Regions from separate parts of the Photorhabdus akhurstii genome, predicted to be linked through region 1. Evidence: predicted binding sites of a transcription regulator. Region 1 holds the regulator's gene; each other region holds the start of a gene.
The links. Region 1 encodes CRP, which controls carbon source genes, mostly activating them, when cyclic AMP is high. Its sites were predicted from a motif close to ATGTGANNNNNNTCACAT; they were not measured.

Region 2: a site for CRP is predicted at 1,690-1,707, ahead of adhE (bifunctional acetaldehyde-CoA/alcohol dehydrogenase). Genes of this name have one in related genera too.
Region 3: a site for CRP is predicted at 1,359-1,376, ahead of glpT (glycerol-3-phosphate transporter). Genes of this name have one in related genera too.
Region 4: a site for CRP is predicted at 1,456-1,473, ahead of B0X70_RS13865 (PTS sugar transporter subunit IIB). Genes of this name have one in related genera too.

The regions. Positions count from the first base shown of each region.
Region 1 is NZ_CP020335.1:423,557-426,774, reverse strand. It holds gene B0X70_RS01830 (phosphoribulokinase) at 1-432, shown strand, start outside; gene B0X70_RS01825 (OsmC family protein) at 558-965, opposite strand; gene crp (cAMP-activated global transcriptional regulator CRP) at 1,284-1,916, shown strand; gene argD (bifunctional acetylornithine/succinyldiaminopimelate transaminase) at 1,966-3,177, opposite strand.
Region 2 is NZ_CP020335.1:2,867,842-2,871,059, reverse strand. It holds gene adhE (bifunctional acetaldehyde-CoA/alcohol dehydrogenase) at 1-1,572, opposite strand, end outside; gene B0X70_RS12510 (YchE family NAAT transporter) at 1,983-2,627, shown strand; gene B0X70_RS12505 (ABC transporter substrate-binding protein) at 3,181-3,218, shown strand, end outside.
Region 3 is NZ_CP020335.1:4,769,250-4,772,467, reverse strand. It holds gene glpT (glycerol-3-phosphate transporter) at 1-1,128, opposite strand, end outside; gene B0X70_RS20730 (DUF29 domain-containing protein) at 1,623-2,054, shown strand; gene B0X70_RS20725 (DUF29 domain-containing protein) at 2,247-2,678, shown strand; gene B0X70_RS20720 (SPM autocatalytic domain-containing protein) at 3,138-3,218, shown strand, end outside.
Region 4 is NZ_CP020335.1:3,209,947-3,213,164, forward strand. It holds gene hda (DnaA inactivator Hda) at 1-364, opposite strand, end outside; partial or broken gene B0X70_RS13860 (hypothetical protein) at 673-1,276, opposite strand; gene B0X70_RS13865 (PTS sugar transporter subunit IIB) at 1,570-1,875, shown strand; gene B0X70_RS13870 (PTS sugar transporter subunit IIC) at 1,905-3,218, shown strand, end outside.

The DNA.
Region 1 (3,218 bases):
GTTGATCTGCTAGTGGGAGTCGTGCCGATTGTCAACCTTGAATGGATACAGAAACTGATCCGCGATACCGGAGAACGAGGGCACTCGCAGGAAGCTGTGATGGATTCCGTCGTGCGTTCTATGGATGATTATATCAACTACATTACGCCACAATTCTCGCGAACACATATCAACTTTCAACGTGTCCCCACCGTTGATACATCCAATCCATTTTCAGCTAAAGCCATTCCATCATTGGATGAAAGTTTTATCGTCATCCGCTTCCGTGATCTGACTCAAATTGATTTCCCATACTTGTTAGCCATGTTACAAGGCTCATTCGTTTCAAGCATTAATACCATCGTGGTCCCCGGCGGAAAAATGGGATTAGCAATGGAGCTAATTATGACGCCATTGGTACAGCGACTGCTGGAAGGGGGAAAAATTAGTTAATCAGCGCCTGAGATAAATCGAGAAAATCCGGCACTTAAAATTTACATCTTATATTATTCAGTTAAAAAAACAGGTAACTGAGATATTAGTTACCTGTTGTTATTTTCCAACCAAGAAATAATTTTTCAATCTATATCTTTAATTTCAAAACTGTGGGTAATTTCAACCGATTTCCCCAACATCAATGAAACAGAGCAATATTTTTCCGCGGACAACATGACGGCGCGTTCCACCGCTTTATCTGCTAAATCCTTACCCGTAACAATAAAATGCAGATTAATATGAGTAAACAAGCGTGGCGCCTCTTCACGACGGCGGGAAGTTAATTTTACTTCACAATCTCTTATGTCGTACCTGCCTTTCTGCAAAATAGAAACTACATCAATCGTACTGCAACCACCGGCTGCCATTAATACCATTTCCATTGGGCTTGGCGCCTTATCGCCGGCATTACCATCCATCATGACCTGATGACCGGAAGATGACTCCCCCAAAAGAGACAATCCTTCAACCCATTTTACCCGCGCTTGCATAAATACCTCTTAAGTCGTTCTTTGCATCCAAGCCTACTCTTTCAGTATTAAACTGGCAATCTAATGAGCGGTTTATTATGCTGAAACAATACAAGACGAGACAGAAGCCTTTTCCTGTGTTAAAAACAGAAGCGGGCCAAGTATATAGGTTAAGATCAATACGTAAGACTCAAATTTCAGATAACCTATATAAAACCCTTATCTGTCGGTTTTTCAACAAACTAATATGTTAAGCTAGTGTCTTTATAAGCCAGCCTGACGAGAAACTTTTAGATTCTCGTGTTATTTAGGCAGCGATAACAACAGAGGATGAAACGAATGGTTCTCGGCAAGCCACAAACAGACCCGACTCTTGAATGGTTTTTGTCACACTGCCATATTCATAAATATCCATCTAAAAGTACGCTTATTCATCAAGGCGAAAAAGCAGAGACGCTTTACTACATCGTAAAAGGCTCTGTTGCGGTTTTGATTAAAGATGAAGAAGGCAAAGAGATGATCCTCTCCTATTTAAATCAGGGAGATTTCATTGGTGAACTTGGATTATTTGAAGAGGGGCAAGAGCGTACAGCCTGGGTACGGGCCAAAAGCGCCTGTGAAGTGGCTGAAATCTCCTATAAAAAATTCCGTCAACTGATTCAGGTAAACCCGGATATTTTGATGCGTTTATCTGCCCAAATGGCAAACCGTTTACAAACAACTTCTGAGAAAGTCGGTAATTTGGCTTTCTTGGATGTTACTGGCCGGATTGCCCAAACTTTATTGAATCTGGCGAAACAACCAGATGCAATGACCCACCCGGACGGAATGCAAATCAAAATCACGCGTCAGGAAATTGGTCAGATTGTTGGCTGTTCCCGTGAAACGGTTGGTCGTATTCTGAAAATGCTAGAAGATCAAAACTTGATCTCCGCACACGGTAAAACTATTGTCGTCTACGGTACACGTTAACGCTTGATTAATCAGCGCATAATCCTGCGCTGATTTTTCTTGTACTTAATTACACCATCTGATTAATTGCCTGTTCCAGCCGTTCCATGCCCTGAGCAATCTCTTCTTCACTGATAATCAACGAAGGCGTGAAACGCAATACATCACCACCCGCACTCAACAACATCAAACCATTGTCAGCCGCTAGTTGCAGAATATCTTTTGCTTTTCCCTGATACGGCGCTTTGAGTTCCGCGCCAATCAGCAGGCCCTTTCCTCGGATTTCACCAAATATCGAATATTTCTGATTGATATCATTCAGAAAATTCACTATCAAATTATGGCGTTTTTCAACTCCCTCCAGAACCGCTGGTGTATTGATAATATCAAAAACAACATTTGCAACCGCACAAGCCAACGGATTACCGCCATAAGTTGTACCGTGAGTTCCCGGCGTCATCGCCAAAGCAATATTCTCTGTCGTCAGCATAGCGCTGATAGGAAAGCCATTTCCCAATGCTTTTGCTGTGGTAATGATGTCCGGCGTAACATCATAATGCATATAAGAAAATAGTTTACCGGTACGTCCCATCCCACTTTGTACTTCATCAAACACCAACAATACCTGATGCTTATCGCAAAGCTCACGCAACCCACGAATAAATGCCGGTGCTGCCGGAGTAACTCCCCCTTCTCCCTGAACAGGCTCCAATACAACAGCACAAGTATGGTCATCTATGACGGCCTTAACTGCGTCTAAATCATTAAAAGGCACATGAATAATATCCGCGGGTTTTGGCCCAAAACCATCAGCATATTTTGGCTGACCACCCACAGAGACGGTAAATAAGGTGCGACCATGAAAACCCTGATGAAATGCGATAATTTTGGTTTTATAGGGGCTGTGACGAGTAATTGCATAGTGGCGAGCCAGTTTAAATGCCGCTTCATTCGCTTCCGCGCCTGAATTGGCAAAAAATACCCGTTCAGCAAAAGTAGCATCAATCAGTTTCCGCGCCAGAATCAAAGCCGGTTCATTGGTGAAAATATTACTGATATGCCAAAGTTTCTCCCCTTGCTGCTTCAAGACATCCACTAACGCAGGATGACAATGGCCCAAAGCCACAACAGCAATCCCACCCGCAAAATCAATATATTCTTTCCCTTGCTGATCCCATACACGGCTACCTTGCCCTCTCACCGGAATAAACTGCGCCGGTGAATAAATTGGCAACATAACTTGATCGTATGTGTTTCTATTTACTGCGGCATGCCCCTTCATTTTCCCACCCGTTTTTTATATATACACCATTCAGAAGTGAA
Region 2 (3,218 bases), 2.4 Mb from region 1:
AGTGCTTAGAGTCGGATCTGCTTCAACTTCAAAGAAAACTTCTGTTTCTATCCCGTGGGATTTCAGCACATCAGTGACTTGATCAGCATAGCCATGATTGAATAAGAAACGGTCCGTTACGATAAAGGCGCGTTTTGCACCGTCGGTGGCAACTTCTTCTAATGCCACAGGCAGGGAACCGCGACGGAAGTAAATTGATTTCGGAAGTTTATGCCACAACATATTTTCTGCTCTTTTCGCCACGGTTTTGGTGTTGATAAGGTGTTTTGGCCCGACATTTTCAGAGATGGAATTTCCTCCCCAGGAGCCACAACCTAGTGTCAGAGATGGAGCAAGCTTGAAATTGTAGAGATCGCCGATACCTCCCTGAGAAGCAGGTGTATTCACTAGAATACGAGCCGTTTTCATTTTATCGCCGAAATACTTGATTCGTGCCGCCTGATTGTCCTGATCGGTATACAAGCAGGAAGTGTGACCAATTCCACCCATTTCAACCAATTTTTCTGCCTTTTCTACGGCATCTTCAAAGCTATTACCACGGTACATAGCGAGCAACGGGGATAGTTTTTCGTGAGCAAAGGGTTCTGTTTCATCAATCAAACTCACTTCGCCAATCAAGATTTTGGTCCTTTCAGGAACATGGATGCCTGCCATTTCGGCAATTTTTGTTGCAGGTTGACCAACAATTTCCGCATTTAAAGAACCGTTTTTTAGAATGATATCTTGAACAGCTTTCAATTCCTCGCCTTGTAACAGATAACCGCCATGTGTAAAAAATCGTTTACGGACCTGTTCATAAACAGCATCCACCACGATAACGGATTGTTCTGAAGCACAGATGACGCCGTTGTCAAAGGTTTTGGACATCAGAATAGACGCAATAGCACGTTTAATATCAGCCGATTCATCAATGACAGCTGGGGTGTTGCCGGCACCGACGCCGATTGCGGGCTTGCCAGAGCTGTATGCCGCTGTGACCATCCCTGGACCACCGGTTGCCAGGATCAGATTGATATCCTGGTGATGCATCAATGCATTGGAAAGTTCAACAGAGGGTTCATCAATCCAGCCAATAATATCTTTTGGCGCCCCTGCCGCAACCGCAGCACGCAGAACTAACTCTGCTGCTTTGGTTGTTGCTTTTTTAGCGCGAGGGTGGGGGGAGAAAATAATACCGTTACGGGTTTTTAGGCTGATAAGAGCCTTAAAAATAGCGGTAGATGTTGGGTTTGTGGTTGGCACAATACCGCAAATTAAGCCAATAGGTTCAGCGATAGTGATGGTGCCGAATGTTTTGTTTTCAGACAAAATGCCGCAGGTTTTTTCATCTTTATAAGCGTTATAGATATATTCGGAAGCAAAGTGGTTTTTGATCACTTTGTCTTCGACAATGCCCATACCAGATTCTGCTACAGCTAATTTTGCTAAAGGGATACGTGCGTCTGCTGCTGCAAGAGCCGCAGCGCGGAAGATTTTGTCAACTTGCTCCTGAGAAAAGTTAGCAAATTCACGTTGTGCTTTTTTTACCCTGGCAACCAGTTCGCCCAGTTCAGTAACATGAGTTACAGTCATAAAGAAGTACTCCTGAAAATATTAAAAATCTTTTAATATCAATGAATAAGTATTTTTTAGACTATTTAGCCTGGTGATTTTTTGGTAGCTACAGGTTACCATTTGGTATTAAATATATATTGATCTTAATCACATAAACCCCAAGCTGACTCCTTTCAGCTTAGGTCGGTGATAGTTATTATTGGATGGGTGTAAATTAGAGTTAATAAGGTTAAATTTCTAATCTGATGAAAATATTGGGTTAACAACTTGTTATATAAGATATTTTAAATTGTAAAATACGTTGCGGTCGATGGAAAATGGAACTTTACCAGTATAAAGTGAAGAAAAAATTAAGTTTTCTATGATTTTTGGGTGAACAATCATGAGAGTGTTTTTAATAACACAGCGTAACTTTGTAGAGGTTATTTGTGGGTGACTTACTGCTGGATCTTTCTGGTTACATTAAGTTTTTTGTTGGGTTGTTTGCACTGGTCAATCCTGTTGGTATTTTGCCGGTTTTTATCAGTATGACTCACTACCAAGCCCAGTCGGCTCGTAATAGAACTAACTTGATTGCCAATACTTCTGTTGCCATCATTTTATGGACAGCTTTACTGTTAGGTGACTCAATACTACGTATGTTCGGCATTTCCATTGACTCTTTTCGTATTGCAGGCGGAATTTTGGTGGTGACCATCGCGATGTCGATGATTAACGGCAAGCTTGGAGAGGACAAACAGAATAAGCAGGAAAAGTCGGAAACCGCCATTAGAGAAAGTGTTGGTGTTGTGCCGCTGGCATTGCCGCTAATGGCAGGCCCCGGTGCAATCAGTTCTTGTATTGTCTGGAGTTCTCGTTATCAGGGATGGCAGAATTTTCTTGGGTTGGTGCTTACCAGTGCATTGTTTGCTTTTTGCTGCTGGTTATTATTTCGGTCTGCACCTTTAGTCGTCAAATATCTGGGGCAAACAGGTATTAACGTTATCACTCGAATTATGGGGTTGCTGTTGATGTCTTTGGGAATTGAACTGATTGTGACAGGGATCAGGGCGCTATTCCCAGGGTTGCTTTGATATGATTTACGATAAAAGGTGTTAGTTTCTTTCTTGTGAAATTACAAATTATAATATTCTTATCATTTTTATTATAAAGCTTATATCATAGGCTTTTCTCACTTCTTTTACCGGTACTCCCTGAATTTTATACAAATAACCCAATATTTTTCTAAATTATTCTTTCCTGCTAGTTCAATGTGTAACTGGTTGCTTCCACCACTGTTTTGTGATGAATGTAGGTTTTTAATTTGCATTGATTGCAATTTGTTAAAATTATGTTTATTTTCATCTTTGGTCTAGCTTTGTTTACTATTTTAGTTAAGTTTAAAGTTGATAATTTGATAAATATCAGTTAGTTATAGTGGTTATTGGCGTGTTTTATCAATTAATGTAATAGGTCGCACTAAGTTGTTTGTAAGGATGATTTTTGCAATATGGGTGCGATATTTTAACAGTTGATATGATAAGTCCGCTTTAATATTTAATCCGTTACTTTGGGCTAAATAATGTGAAGATACCGGCCTTGATGGGATATGTGGAATGAACAAGTCCATCAAATTGGAGGTAAAAAATGAAGATCAAACAATTAGAATTATATAAGTTTATTTG
Region 3 (3,218 bases), 1.4 Mb from region 1:
AGCAAGCTCAAGGGCATGTAGACCAGTCAGCATAACCGGGCCGTAGATAAGGAAACCAATAGTCAGCATACAAGCCATATCTACCGCTGGATTACCTGGTGGGTTCAGCCAGAATACGATAGTTGCAATCGTGACCAGTGTCATAAAGAACACACCGGTTGCACCACGGTTACCTTTAAATATTTTGTCTGACATCCAACCACATAGTAGCGTGCCTGGGATACCGGCATATTCGTACAGGAAATAAGCCCATGAAGATTTATCCAGTGCGAAATGTTTGGCTTCACGCAGATAAGTTGGCGACCAATCAAGAATGCCGTAACGTAGCAGATAAACAAATACGTTAGCCATAGCAACCATCCACAGCAGTTTGTTCGGTAACACGTACTGCATGAAAATCTGTTTAGCGGTTAATTCTTTTTCATCTTTCTCTGTATAATCAGATGGATAGTCGTTTTTATACTCTTCGATTGGTGGCAAGCCACAGGATTGTGGTGTGTCACGCATCAGCGCGAACGCAATCAATGCAACGAGAATGGCGGCGAAAGCTGGCATGTAAAGTGCGGCTTTCCAGTCATTGAACCACGCCATACCCAACAGGAATAGCAATGGCGGTAAGCCTCCGCCGACATTGTGCGCGCAGTTCCAGATAGAAACGATACCGCCACGCTCTTTCTGTGACCACCAGTGCACCATAGTACGACCACAAGGAGGCCAACCCATACCCTGGAACCAGCCACATAGGAACAGCAGTATGAACATGGTAGTGATGCTGGAAGTTGCCCAGGGTACGAAACCCATAAACAGCATAACAACCGCCGCGAGGAGCAGACCCGCAGGTAAGAAGAATCGTGGGTTAGAACGGTCGGATACGGAGCCCATGATGAATTTGGAGATGCCGTATGCGATAGAGATCCCTGATAGCGCGAAACCGAGATCCCCTTTGGAAAAACCCTGCTCAACCAGATAAGGCATTGCCAGAGCAAAGTTTTTCCTTACCAGATAATAAGCCGCGTAGCCAAAGAAGATCCCCATAAAAATTTGCCAGCGTAAGCGACGATAGACGGGATCTATCTGTTCTGTTGACAGCCGGGACCTATGAGGTGCCGGCTTGAAAATACTTAACATATTTTGCCTCCGATGGCATTTCTAGTTATATAAATAGCTCGCCGGTTGACTAATGCCACCGGATGGGAAAATGAAAGGTTTTGTAAGTGGTTATTTTCCATAACGAAAATTATGATAGTAGAAATAACCCAACCTATCTGTGAAACAACCCTCAGTTGTTAAAGTTGTTCTGCCCCGGCGACAATTCTGAGTGATTTGTTAACTTTTTAAAATGTACTTTACCAATGAAATTGTGACTATTGTCACAATAACGAGCTTTACTTAATTGCTGGTGAGCGTTTTTGGTTCGTTTTTGTTCTTTATCAAACAAAAACCGTAGATTTTATGCATCTTCTATATGTGTATCCTTTCAGACAAGGGAAACGTTTCAATTGACGGTGAATGGGCTGCTAATCGATTTTAACGATAAACATACTGTTTTGACGGTATGCCTATAATCTGCCAGACTCATAATTTATACAGTTGTATAGCTGATATACCCAGTGGAGGAACCCATGACGATACGTTATGACAGCGATTTTTATGGTTGGACTCGGGAGCAGGCAGGTTTGCTTCGTTCCGGTAACTTGAGTCAATTGGATAGGGAAAACCTTTCGGAGGAAATAGAAAGTATGGGAAATAGCCAAAGAAACGAGCTGGAATCTCGTCTTGAGGTACTGTTTCTTCACCTCCTAAAATGGCAATTCCAATCTGAACGGCAAGGCCGGAGCTGGAAGCTTACGATTGAAGAGCAGAGAAGAAAAATAGCCCGTCGTCTTAAAAAAAATCCCAGCTTAAAGTCAGAACTTAGCGAAATTTCCTCTGATGCTTATGGTGATGCCATTATTGCAGCGGAGAGGGAAACTAATATTAGGCGTAGTGTATTTCCTGAAACTTGTCCTTGGACGTTTGAGCAAATAATGGATGAGAATTTCTGGCCTGAATAGACTCGATAAATTTATTCTTCCAAATGAAAGGGTAAAACCACCGGCTTTAAGCTGCAATACTGTGCTGTACCTTTATGGTGAATGGGCTGCTAATCAATTTTGATGATAAATATACTGTTTTGACGGTATGCCAATAATCTGCCAGACACATAATTTATGCAGTTGTATAGCTGATATACAAGTGGAGGAACCATGACGACACGTTATGACAGCGATTTTTATGGTTGGACGCAAGAGCAGGCAGGCTTGCTTCGTTCTGGTGATTTGAGCCAGTTGGATACGGAAAATCTTCTTGAGGAAATTGAGGCTATGGGGAGAAGCGAGCGCAGAGAATTACGATCCCGGTTGGAAATTTTACTCGCACACTTACTGAAATGGAGATATCAGGCAGATCGCAGAGGGCGAAGTTTGGAACTGACCATTGAAGAACAACGTGATAAGGCAATTGACTGTTTGCAAGAATCTCCTAGTTTGAAAAATAAGTTGGATGAGCATTTGGAAAAAGCTTACATCGCTGCTCGTCGATTAGCAGAAAAAGAAACGCTAATTAATCGGAATATGTTTCCTGAAACTTGTCCTTGGACATTTGAGCAAATAATGGATGAAAATTTTTGGCCTGAATAGACTCGATAAATTTTTTTCCTAACGCACTGATTTTGAACAGTGCGTTTTCTCGTTGCTCAACAACGTGGTTGATTGATTTTCACTTCACTGCAAGCAGTATTAACAGAAATTATTTGCTTTTCAGTGGATACTCATTGTATTAGCTAAAATGATTTTTTTTCATTTTTATGACCTTTGTCGTATCAATAATTACAGAAAAATTCATTGTGATCGCTGTGGCTGTACTCAAGGCAACAGTAGGAGCCAAAATAGTAACGGAAGTAAAATGCTAACAGTTTTAATTTCTTGTCGAAGAATATAATAATAAAGATAAAATATTAGTAAATTATTAATTTGATTTTTTTATATAAACTTATAAAATTTCGGTAGTGATATTGATAATTATTTCCATTTGTAGTAAATTGTATTTTCTTTAATTTATCAAAGATAATCATGGAAGTTTTCAATAAGGAAATAACTATGCCAAGTAAAGACTATGGGTTAGTTGATAAAGTTTTTAACGAAAATTTTAAAGGAATGCATGTAGAAACAATAACAGTA
Region 4 (3,218 bases), 2.8 Mb from region 1:
GATTAAAAATCGCCATTTCCCACTCTTCATCACCAGCGATACTCTCAATATTATCGATACAAACCAGTGATAAGTGTTCCATGCCATCAAGCACCTCAGGGATAAAATAGGCACGTTTATCCAGCGGAACATAACCCACAGCTTCATCTTTCAGGGACAACTCAGCACAGGCGGCATGCAACAAATGACTTCGGCCCCCACTGTCACGGGACCAAAAATAAATATAGCTGCCATGCGGCTGATTAATGGCCAATTTGATTGCAGCTAACAGGGTGGCATTTTCCCCCGGAAAGAAACTGGCAAAAGTTTCATCATCGGGAAGATACAAAGGTAACGAAAGCTGCGATGGTGTGTTCAGAAGCACCTCAAACAGAGCTGGTAATAAACGCCAACAAGTTTATCACAGAAAATAGTTGTAAATGAACTGTATAGGTAAAGAATAAAAAAACTATTTTTAGGATTCAATAAGTTAAATCCATTCCAGTCCCAGAAGCGCATAATATCTCGTCATAGCACAGAACGGACCGCAAATTCCTATAAAATATTCCTCATGTAAAAGCAGGAAAAATCTAAGTTTTCAGTCCTATGTTATTTAAGAATTATGTTATTTAAGAGCTATATTATTTAAGAAAAAGCCATCAGATAGTGAGTTTTATTCATTCTTAGCAAAGATCAATGTAATAGCTCCTTACTGATAACAAAAGGCGATGATAGTGATAATCCTTATCATGACCCCAGCAATAATTAGCCCAAGTTCCATAGAAGTCGTCCCATGAGGTAATCAGGTTCAGTGGACGCTCCTCTTTGGCGCCATCAGAAACATACACATGATACCCACTAATGCTGATAGCCCAAGCAATCATACGCTCCCAAAACCTACGTCCATCTAGCGTTTGCTCACTGTCAGACACAACAATGGAGTATCTTTCAAGGAAAAATTTAAAAAACTCTTGTGGTAAACCTCGCACAGCCCCGTCATGTTGAGGAAGGACCGTACGCCACACAAGTATCTGTGTGCATGTTTTTTTGATGGAACAATCTGTTCCATAAATTCGAGCTTTACCGCGTAAACCGTCCCCGGCATATCTGCATCAGTCACCAATCTATATTGATTGCCAGAAACAGATGTCAGTAAGCGGTAACCATGTGGAGTAACAAATCCAGGCAAAGAAAAGTCTTTCACTCCGCGTTCAATGAAAGCCTGAGTGTTTTCTGCATTTTTCTCTGTCATGTTAAGTTTGATATCGAAATCTACTTCAGGAATTAACTTTAGCATTGCTTCATCACCAGTTGCCAATATTTACTGTATCCAAACACTCACTCTTATTCCATAAGTGAAAAATCTCGCTGCAACGTCCTATATAATTTGACATTTTCACGCTATGTACACTACCTAGGTACAATACAAACGAAGATCACATTCTATCCCTATTCCTTAAACTATTCTTGATTAATATGCGAACAAAATCGCAACATATTTAACATAAATTGCTAGTCTTAATAAAAAGTGAAAGCTTTCATCAACCACTTATCTCATAAGAAACGGTATAACAAACTGGAGACTTAGCAATGAAAAAAATCCTATTGTGTTGTGCGGCCGGTATGTCCACCAGCATGTTGGTACAACGTATGCAAGCAGAAGTGATAAAACGGGCATTGGACATTGAGATCAAAGCTGCCCCCACGGCTGAATTAGAACACCAGATAGCCGACGCTGACGTTGTTTTACTCGGCCCACAGGTGAGATATCAATTAACCCATCTTTCCGCTATCGCCAAACCACTCGGTAAGCCAATCGACGTTATTGACATGATGGATTATGGCTCTCTTCGTGGTGATAAGGTTCTCGATAAAGCATTAAGCCTATTGGAATAAGCAATTTCACCACCACTCGGAGTCCTCCCATGAGTCTCTATACCTCTTTTACGCGCGTCTTAGAAAGCTATATTATCCCGATTGCCGGGCGAATCGGTAACCAACGGCATATCATTGCAATACGTGACGGCTTTATCTCAGCCATGCCATTTTTGATCATCGGCAGCATGATGTTAATTGTGGCAAACCCACCCTTCGATTTACAGACTGCATCCTCATTCGGCCAAGCTTGGTTGTCCTTTGCCAAAACTCACTGGGGCACCATCACTATGCCTTACTTTATGACTATGGGATTAATGAGTGTCTTTGTTTCGGTCGGCACCGCCTACAGTTTATCTAAATCCTACGGTCTGGACGGACTAACTTCTGCTTTACTGTCACTAATGGCATTTTTGCTAGCAGCAGCACCACAGATAGAAAACAAAATAGCTCTCGATTTCCTCGGTGGCACGGGTGTATTTACCGCATTAATTTGCGCTATCTGGTCAGTTGAACTAACACGTTTACTAAAAAAATATAACATCACCATCCGAATGCCAACACAAGTGCCGCCAGCAATTGCCCGTTCTTTTGAACTTCTGTACCCAGTCATAGGTATCTTGTTGACAGTTTATCCTGCCAGCTTGCTATTACAGAGTGAATTCAATCTACTTATTCCCGCAGCCATAATGCAGATGTTCCATCCACTCATTTCCATCGGTGATACTCTGCCCGCCATTATATTGGCGCTACTCATTGCTAACCTACTGTGGTTTGCCGGTATTCATGGCGCCAACATTGTCACTGGCTTGATGGCCCCTATTTTTATGGCAAATATTGCCGCCAATGCAACATTAATGGCTCAAGGTACGGCTACAACACAAATTTTTACTGACCCTTACTGGTCGTTTTATATCTGTATTGGCGGCTCTGGCTCTACGCTGGTTCTGGCGTTCCTTTATCTGCGCAGCCGTTCTATACATTTGCGTACTATCGGAAAACTGAGCGTGGTTCCGTCCATATTCAATATTAACGAACCACTGTTATTTGGCTCACCGATTGTGATGAATCCAACCTTATTCATTCCACTACTGGTTGTGCCATTGGTCAATGCAGTATTGTCCTACAGCACTCTGCATCTTGGCCTAGTGCATAAAATGGTCGCCCTTTCCCCCTGGACTACGCCGGCGCCATTCGGCGCAATGATTTCCGCTGCCTGGGATTATCGTGCGGCAGTGCTAGTGTTCATACTAATGATAATCGACCTCTTTATCTGGTATCCCTTCTTCAAAATTTATGAAAAACAGTTGGTCAACGAAGAAAATAAACAGCGAGAAAACACAGCATCCACCGGTGTAGAAACT